Regions from separate parts of the Delftia sp. 11MD genome, predicted to be linked through region 2. Evidence: riboswitches for the same ligand, from Rfam matches in the RefSeq annotation. Region 2 holds a riboswitch; each other region holds the start of a gene.
The links. A riboswitch is a leader RNA that binds a small molecule or an ion and turns the genes downstream of it on or off. The one in region 2 is predicted to bind cobalamin.
Positions count from the first base shown of each region.

Region 1: it holds a riboswitch for cobalamin, as region 2 does, so the genes downstream of both, ACRSCF_RS14905 (TonB-dependent receptor domain-containing protein) here and ACRSCF_RS04390 (TonB-dependent receptor) in region 2, are expected to answer to the same signal.
Region 3: it holds a riboswitch for cobalamin, as region 2 does, so the genes downstream of both, ACRSCF_RS14635 (TonB-dependent receptor) here and ACRSCF_RS04390 (TonB-dependent receptor) in region 2, are expected to answer to the same signal.

Region 1 is NZ_CP194333.1:3,285,608-3,287,864, reverse strand. It holds gene ACRSCF_RS14905 (TonB-dependent receptor domain-containing protein) at 1-724, opposite strand, end outside; cobalamin riboswitch at 795-1,020, opposite strand; gene ACRSCF_RS14900 (hypothetical protein) at 1,117-1,506, shown strand; gene ACRSCF_RS14895 (helix-turn-helix transcriptional regulator) at 1,532-1,723, shown strand; gene ACRSCF_RS14890 (sulfite exporter TauE/SafE family protein) at 1,733-2,257, opposite strand, start outside.
Region 2 is NZ_CP194333.1:960,386-962,642, reverse strand. It holds gene ACRSCF_RS04390 (TonB-dependent receptor) at 1-1,255, opposite strand, end outside; cobalamin riboswitch at 1,385-1,668, opposite strand; gene ACRSCF_RS04385 (CHAD domain-containing protein) at 1,723-2,257, opposite strand, start outside.
Region 3 is NZ_CP194333.1:3,225,250-3,227,506, forward strand. It holds gene alkB (DNA oxidative demethylase AlkB) at 1-23, shown strand, start outside; gene ACRSCF_RS14630 (2OG-Fe(II) oxygenase) at 38-721, shown strand; cobalamin riboswitch at 734-1,052, shown strand; gene ACRSCF_RS14635 (TonB-dependent receptor) at 1,174-2,257, shown strand, end outside.

The sequences.
Region 1 (2,257 bases), 2.3 Mb from region 2:
TGGGCGAGAAGGTGTTGCCGGGGTAGACGTCAAAGCCGTCGCTGCGCTCGTCCGCCAGGTTCAGCCCGTAGGTGAAGCCGTTGGCACCGCCCTGGAATCCTGTGGCCAGCTTGCTGGTGCCCTGGTTGCCTATGCCGGCCTCGGCATAGGCGCGGGTCTGGCCGTCCGCCCGCTTGGTGAAGATCTGGATCACGCCGCCCATGGCGTCTGAGCCATAGATGGCGGCGGCCGGGCCGCGCAGCACTTCGATGCGCTCGATCTGCGCCAGCGGCAGGGTGGACCAGACCGCGCCGCCCTGCAGCTCCTGCGAGCTGTAGCGCACGCCGTCGATGAATACGGCAGTGTGCTGGTTGCTGGTGCCACGCAGGTAGACCGAAGTGACCTGGCCCGGCCCGCCGTTGCGGTTGATCTGCACGCCCGGCACCTGCACCAGCAGGTCGGCCACGCCCGTGGCGCCGCTGCGGGCAATGGTCTCGGCGTCGATCACGGTCATGTCGGCCGTGACGGTGCGCAGGGACTGCTCGCTGCGCGAGGCGGTGACGACCACGGTATCGAGCTGGGAGGCCTGTGCGCGCTGCGCCTGTTGTGCCTGTTGTACCTGTGCTTGGGCCTGGCAGGCCAGCAGTGAGGCCGCAGCCAGGGCAGACAACGTGCGCAGTACGGGGAACGCCGAGGGCGAGCGAAGAGCGGCGCCAGGGGCGCGCGCGAGGGCGAGGGTGTGCATGGATGCGAGCCAGTTGCGCGCCAGCGACCCCGCCGGCACGGAAACCACAAAGACCGGCTGCGCTGCATGCGCGGCCGGCCGCCTGTTGGCCGGTATCCAGACTGGTGACGCACTCGCCAAGGCCTTCCCGGGCTGTACGCCCAGTGGCACGGGTTTGGCGGGGGCCGGTGCCATGCACGCGGCGTTTCACTCACTGTTGCGGGGGCAGTACATGCGGGCGGCTTTATCTGGCCGCCCCATGTTTCCCGTTTAACCGCAGCCCCTGGGGCTGCTGGCACCAACGGCGGCGATTGTACGGCGGGGCGTTCAGTGCCGATGTAAAGCTTGCTTGACATGCCCGCGGGTGGCATCGCACAATGTCAAGCATCCTTTACACATTGCGAGAGACTTCCATGAATCAAACAACGGTCACCAACCGCCGCTACCAGAAGGAGCTGGGATTTGCGCTGCTGCTCCACATGGCGCTGTTGGTGGGGGCGCTTTTGCTCAGCGCCGACATGCAGGCCGGGGCCCCGCGCACGGCCGTGCTGCTCAGCCCCATGCTGGCGTTTGCGCTGGCCGTGCGGGCCATCGTGCGCCTGGTGCGGGATACCGACGAGTTCCTGCGCAAGTCCATGCTGGAGCAGCTGGCGATTGCAGCGGCGGGCACGGCGGGCCTCACCTTCACCTACGGATTCCTGGAAATGGCAGGGTTTCCCAAGCTCAGCATGTTCATGGTGTGGCCCTTGATGGGTGCGCTCTGGGTGGCTGCCTCGGTGGCCCACTGGCTGCGCAGCCGATGAGCCGCGCTGCAGAGGCGGCCCGGCGATGAAAAACACCATCCGTGAACTGCGCGCCGAGCGCGGCTGGAGCCAGGCTGCGCTGGCGGACCTGCTGGGCGTGTCGCGCCAGACCGTCAATGCGATCGAGACGGGTCGCTACGACCCCAGCCTGCCGCTGGCATTCGCCATTGCCCGGGTGTTCGAGACCCGGATCGAGGCGATCTTCCAGGAGGGTTGAGCGCAGCGCTCAGGCCACGATCATGACCAGCAGCACCAGGCCCAGCAGGGCCAGGTAGGCCTTGGCATGCAGGGCATCGGGAATGCGGCCGATCAGCGGGGCCGCCAGCCTGATGCCGGTCCACGATCCGGCCGTCAGCAGCGCAAAGGCCTGCAGGTCCACATAGCCCACATGCCAGGGGCCCAGCCCCGCGCCCCGCGATGCCAGCATGTAGGCAGCGGTGCCCGCCACGGCCATGGGCAGGGACAGCGGGCTGGCCATGGCCGTGGCCGCCGCCATGCTGGCGCCGCGCCGGCGCATCAGCGGCACGGTCATCACGCTGCCGCCCACGCCCAGGAAGGCCGCGATCGCACCAATGGCCAAGCCCGCCGTGGCCGCCGCCCGCCGGCCCATTGGTTGCATGCCGGCGGTGGTGCCGTGCACGAAGCCCGGGCGCAGCAGCGCGTCGGCGATGGTCAGGGCCAGGTAGGCGATGAAGGCCCAGCGCACCCATTCCCCGCTGATCCAGGTGGCGGCCGCCGCGCCTGCCACGGC
Region 2 (2,257 bases):
CGAACAGGGTCTGCGCGTCCTCGAAGTACAGCGCGTGCACCTGCTCGGTCTGGTTGTTGTCGTAGGGCGCGACCTGGCCCGCCGGGCCGCCCGGCATGGCCACGCGCAGGCGGTCGGAGCGCAGCTTGCTGCGCTCCCAGTCGAAGCCCATCAGCAGGTCATTGGTCTGGCTCACACGCAGGCGCGGCTGAAAGCGCAGGCCCGTGGCGTCCAGCTGGCGGTGGTTGTAGTCGCGCGCCGTGCCGGGCACGGCGCTGTTGCCCGAGCGGATCACGGGCGATGCCCAGTTGAATTCATCGGTATCGACCAGGCTGTAGAGGTGGGTCGTCCAGCTCAGGCGCTGGCCGGGCAGTGCGCCTTCGTAGGTCAGGTCCAGCGAGCGGTTGCTGCGGTTGTCGCGGCTGTAGATGTTGGCGCCCGATCCGCGAAAGCCCGCGTTGTAGATGCCGTCCGTGCGCAGCTGCAGCTCCACGCGGTGCAGCTCGTGCAGCTGCCAGCCCAGGGCGCCACTGGCGCCGCGCCGCTTCCAGCCCGTGTTCTCCATGCGCGTGCCGCCATCGCCCGACTCGTAGTCGCCGCGCCCGCCTGCGCTCACGCCGAAGTACCAGTCGAAGCGGTCATTGGCGCCGGCCGTCTGCGCATCGGTGCGCCACAGGTCCCACGAGCCGGCCTGGACCTGGGCGCGCGTGCCGGGCGCCGTCGCTCCCGTCTTCATGATGATGTTGACCACCCCGCCCATGGCCTGGCTGCCGTAGATCACCGAGGACGGGCCGCGCACGATCTCGATGCGCTCCACATCCGAGGGGCTGAGCTTGGACAGGTTGGCCGTGCCCGCGCGCCGGCCGTTGACCAGCACCAGCACTTGGCTGCGGAAGTCGCGCCCCTGGCCGTCGGTGGAGGCGCCGCGCAGGTTCATCGAGGTCTGGGCCGCCGTCCATTCGCTGAGAAAGCCCACGGCGTTCTCGGCCAGCAGGTCGGTGACCGAGCGCGCGCTGGAGCGCTCTATGGCCTCGCGGTCGATGGTCTGCGTGGTGCCCGCGATGCGGCTGCGCGCCTCGGGCCGCGCCGTGGCGGTCACGAAGACGGCGTCCAGCGCATCGTCGGCGGATGCACCGGCTTTGCCGGCCGCCGGTTCCTGTGCGGCGCCGGCCGCCGCGGCGCAGCAGGCCAGCACGGCCGCAGCGGTGGCCGGGCGCAGGAAGGGAGGAAGGGGAAAGGGGCCGGAACAATCGGCGGCCAAAGAAGCGAAGCGCATGCGTTGAATCCAACTGCCCCAGTCACCCGTGGGGCCTATCGTCTGAACCACGCCGCACGGCGCGCACGCCGGAGCCGGCCACGCCAGCGCAGGCTGGGGCCGGACCGGACAGGCGCACTCCCGCGGCGTCCGAAAGCAATGCAGAAGGCCGGTATCCGGGCTTGCGGAACGCTGCGGCGCGCAGGGTGGGCGCGCTGCAGCAGGCATCCCCGCCTTCCCATGTCCGTCCAGACACAGTGGCTTGCGGCGCGCAACCGGTGGGTGGCGCGCCAGCGTGGGGAGTTGTATTCCGCTGACCGTTGCGGGGGCAGCGCAGGCATTGCGAGCGGCCACCTCGATGGCATCGCGCACCTGCTTCCCGTTGAACCCCTGGCCGGCAAGCGGCATGGGGCACCTTCAGCAACAGCGCACCGCCACGGCCCAGGGGCTGCGGCGGTGCGCCAGCGGCGGATTATCGCTGATGCTGTCTAGAGCCAGAAGCCCGGCACCCGGGCCAGCGCCCGCAGCGCGCGGCGGCTGCTGCGCGCGCTGGTGGCCAGGCGGGCCTGCAGGTAGCCGGCGGCAAACCAGGCGCGCGGATCCGTGCCGGCCTCGTCACGAAAAAGCGCGGCCGCCACGGCCATGTCGTTGTGCAGGCCCAGCGCGTCCTGGGCGGGCACCAGCGCCTCGGCAAAGCGCCGGCCCTTTTTGCCGGGCCACATTCCGGGCGCGAATTCCCGCGCGAAGTCCGCCAGGTAGCGCAGGCGCTTGAGCCGCTTGCGCACGCGGTGCTGCTGCGCCAGCGGCAGGCGGTCGAAGTGCCGGCCGTCGCGCAGCACCTGGCGGTGCAGGCGCGCCAGCCGCCGTGCCAGGTACTTGCGCGTGCCTGCGGCGGACAGGCTGACCAGGCCGGGCTGCCGCTTGCCTGCAGGCGCCTGCGCCAGCGCATGGATCTCGGCCAGCGTTTGCAGGAACTGCGGCTCGCGCACCGCAGCGGCCGCGTCCGCGTCGGCCTGCCCGGCA
Region 3 (2,257 bases), 2.3 Mb from region 2:
TCACTTTTCGCAAGGCGGGTTGAATGGAGGGGTCGAAATGGATGGGCTGAACAGCAGTGATCGCTTCGCCGGCCTGGACTGGGGCCGCATTGCCACCCAGCTCGATGCAGAGGGCCATTGCCTGCTGCCACGGCTGCTGAATGCGGATGAAAGCCGCGCCCTGGCTAGCGAGGCGGCCATGCGCAATGGCCTGCCGCCCTCCCTCTACACATGGCGCCCGGTGCTGTACCGGCACCTGCTTGCCATTGCCAATCGCTGGCGTGCCCAAATGGACATGCAGCCTGCCCTGCCCGCCTCGTTCGAGGCCTTCGGGCAGCTGGGCCGCCAGCGCGGCCAGATGCATCCGCAGTCGCACCTGCTGCATGTGGCGCAGGCGGGCCATGCCCCGCTGCGCTCATACAGCGAAGGAGCGGCGGTGTTCCCGCTGCAGCTGGTGCTGCTGCTGTCCCGGCCGGGCAAGGATTTCGAGGGCGGCGAGTTCGTGATGACCGAGCAGCGACCGCGCATGCAATCGCGCCCCATGGTGCTGCCGCTGGGCCTGGGGGATGCGGCCATCATCGCCACGGGGCCGCGCCCGGTGCGCGGTGCGGCGGGCTTTTACCGTGTGCACCTGCGGCATGCAATCAGCCGCGTTCACCGTGGCGAGTGGCTGGGTCTGGAGCTGCTTTTGCACGACGTGCCCCAGGCGCCAAAGGCTCTGCAAACAGACCGCTGGCTATAATGCCGCGCCTGCAAAGGCATCCGTGCAACAGGTGTCCACATGCCAGCCATGGGGATGAAACGGGAACAAGGTGACTGCCAGCAAATGCTTTTTGCGCTGCCGGCACAGGCCTTGGCTGCCCCCGCAACGGTAAACAAGTCAAGGCGCTCCACGCCTGTCCCGCCAGTCTCCGCAACCCTGCGGAGGGGCGATGACAGGCTGTCACTGGTCCATGGCGTGGTCTGCAACATGCAGCTTTTCGCGGGTGGATTGGGAAGACGGGGCGCTGGGCGCAAGGCATGTCCTTGCGCCGCTTGTGAGCCCGGAGACCGGCCTGCTGCGTTTCGCGCCCGCTGAGCGGGCGCTTTCTTGACTGTCTGCGGGGTGCGGATGGCAATGTCCTGCACCCTATCCTTGCACGCTGGCTGGAGAGGCGGCAGTGCCTTGCTTTCGCATCAGGCGGTCGAAGACCGATGTTCGAAATGCATTCCTCCCTTTCCTGCGTTCCCAGCACCCGTGCTGCCGATTCCCTTTGCCTTCGGCTGAGCCCGCTGGCCCTGGCCTGCGCCTTCCTGTCCGTTCCTGTGCAGGCACAGACTGTCCTGCCCGAAGTGCAGGTCACCGGCCAGGCCGAACGCATCGGCCAGCAACTGGCCCAGCCTGCGCGCTCGGCCAGCCATACCGGCGTCTCCAACCAGGAAGTGCCTGCCAGCGTGGATGGTGTTTCTGCCGAGCAGATGCAGGAGCGCGGCGACTACGCCCTGGTGGACGCCGTCACGCGCACCGTGGGCCTGACCTCCAGCAGCACGCCGGGCAACGGCGGCCTGTCCTTCAGCAGCCGTGGCTTTGCGGGCGTGAACTCCGTGGGCGTGGCCGAAGACGGCATGGTGCTGGGCGTGGCCGCCGGCACCACGGCCTATCCCGGGGACAGCTGGGGCTACGAGCGCATCGACGTGCTGCGCGGCCCGGCCTCGCTGATGTATGGCAGCGGCACCATGGGCGCCACGGTCAACGCCATCCGCAAGCAGCCCAGCCGCACCAGCTCGGCCGAGGTGCTGCTGGGCGCGGGCACGGACGACACGCTGCGCGTGGGCCTGGGCGTGACCGGCGCCCTGGGCGCCTATGCCAGCTACCGCATCGACAGCTACACCGCGCGCAGCGCGGGCGAGCGCGACCTGGACCAGTCGCGCAACGGCAAGTTCATGAGCACGCTGCGCTTGGAGCCCACGAGCGACCTGCAGATCGACCTGATTGCCGACCGCAGCGTGCAAAAGCCCAGCCGCTACTGGGGCACGCCGGGCCTGGACGGCAAGGTGGTGGAGTCCCTGCGCGACCGCAACTACAACGCCGAAGACAGCGTGCTGCGCTATGCCGACGAGCGCCTGCGCGCCAAGGTGCAATGGAAGGCCAATGACTGGCTGACGGTGCGCAACGAGCTGTACCACGTGCAGTCGGACCGCCACTGGCGCAACATCGAGGCCTACGCGCTCAACCCCGCCACCTGGACCGTGGGCCGCTCCGACTACCTCGAAATCCTGCACGACCTGGAGCAGACCG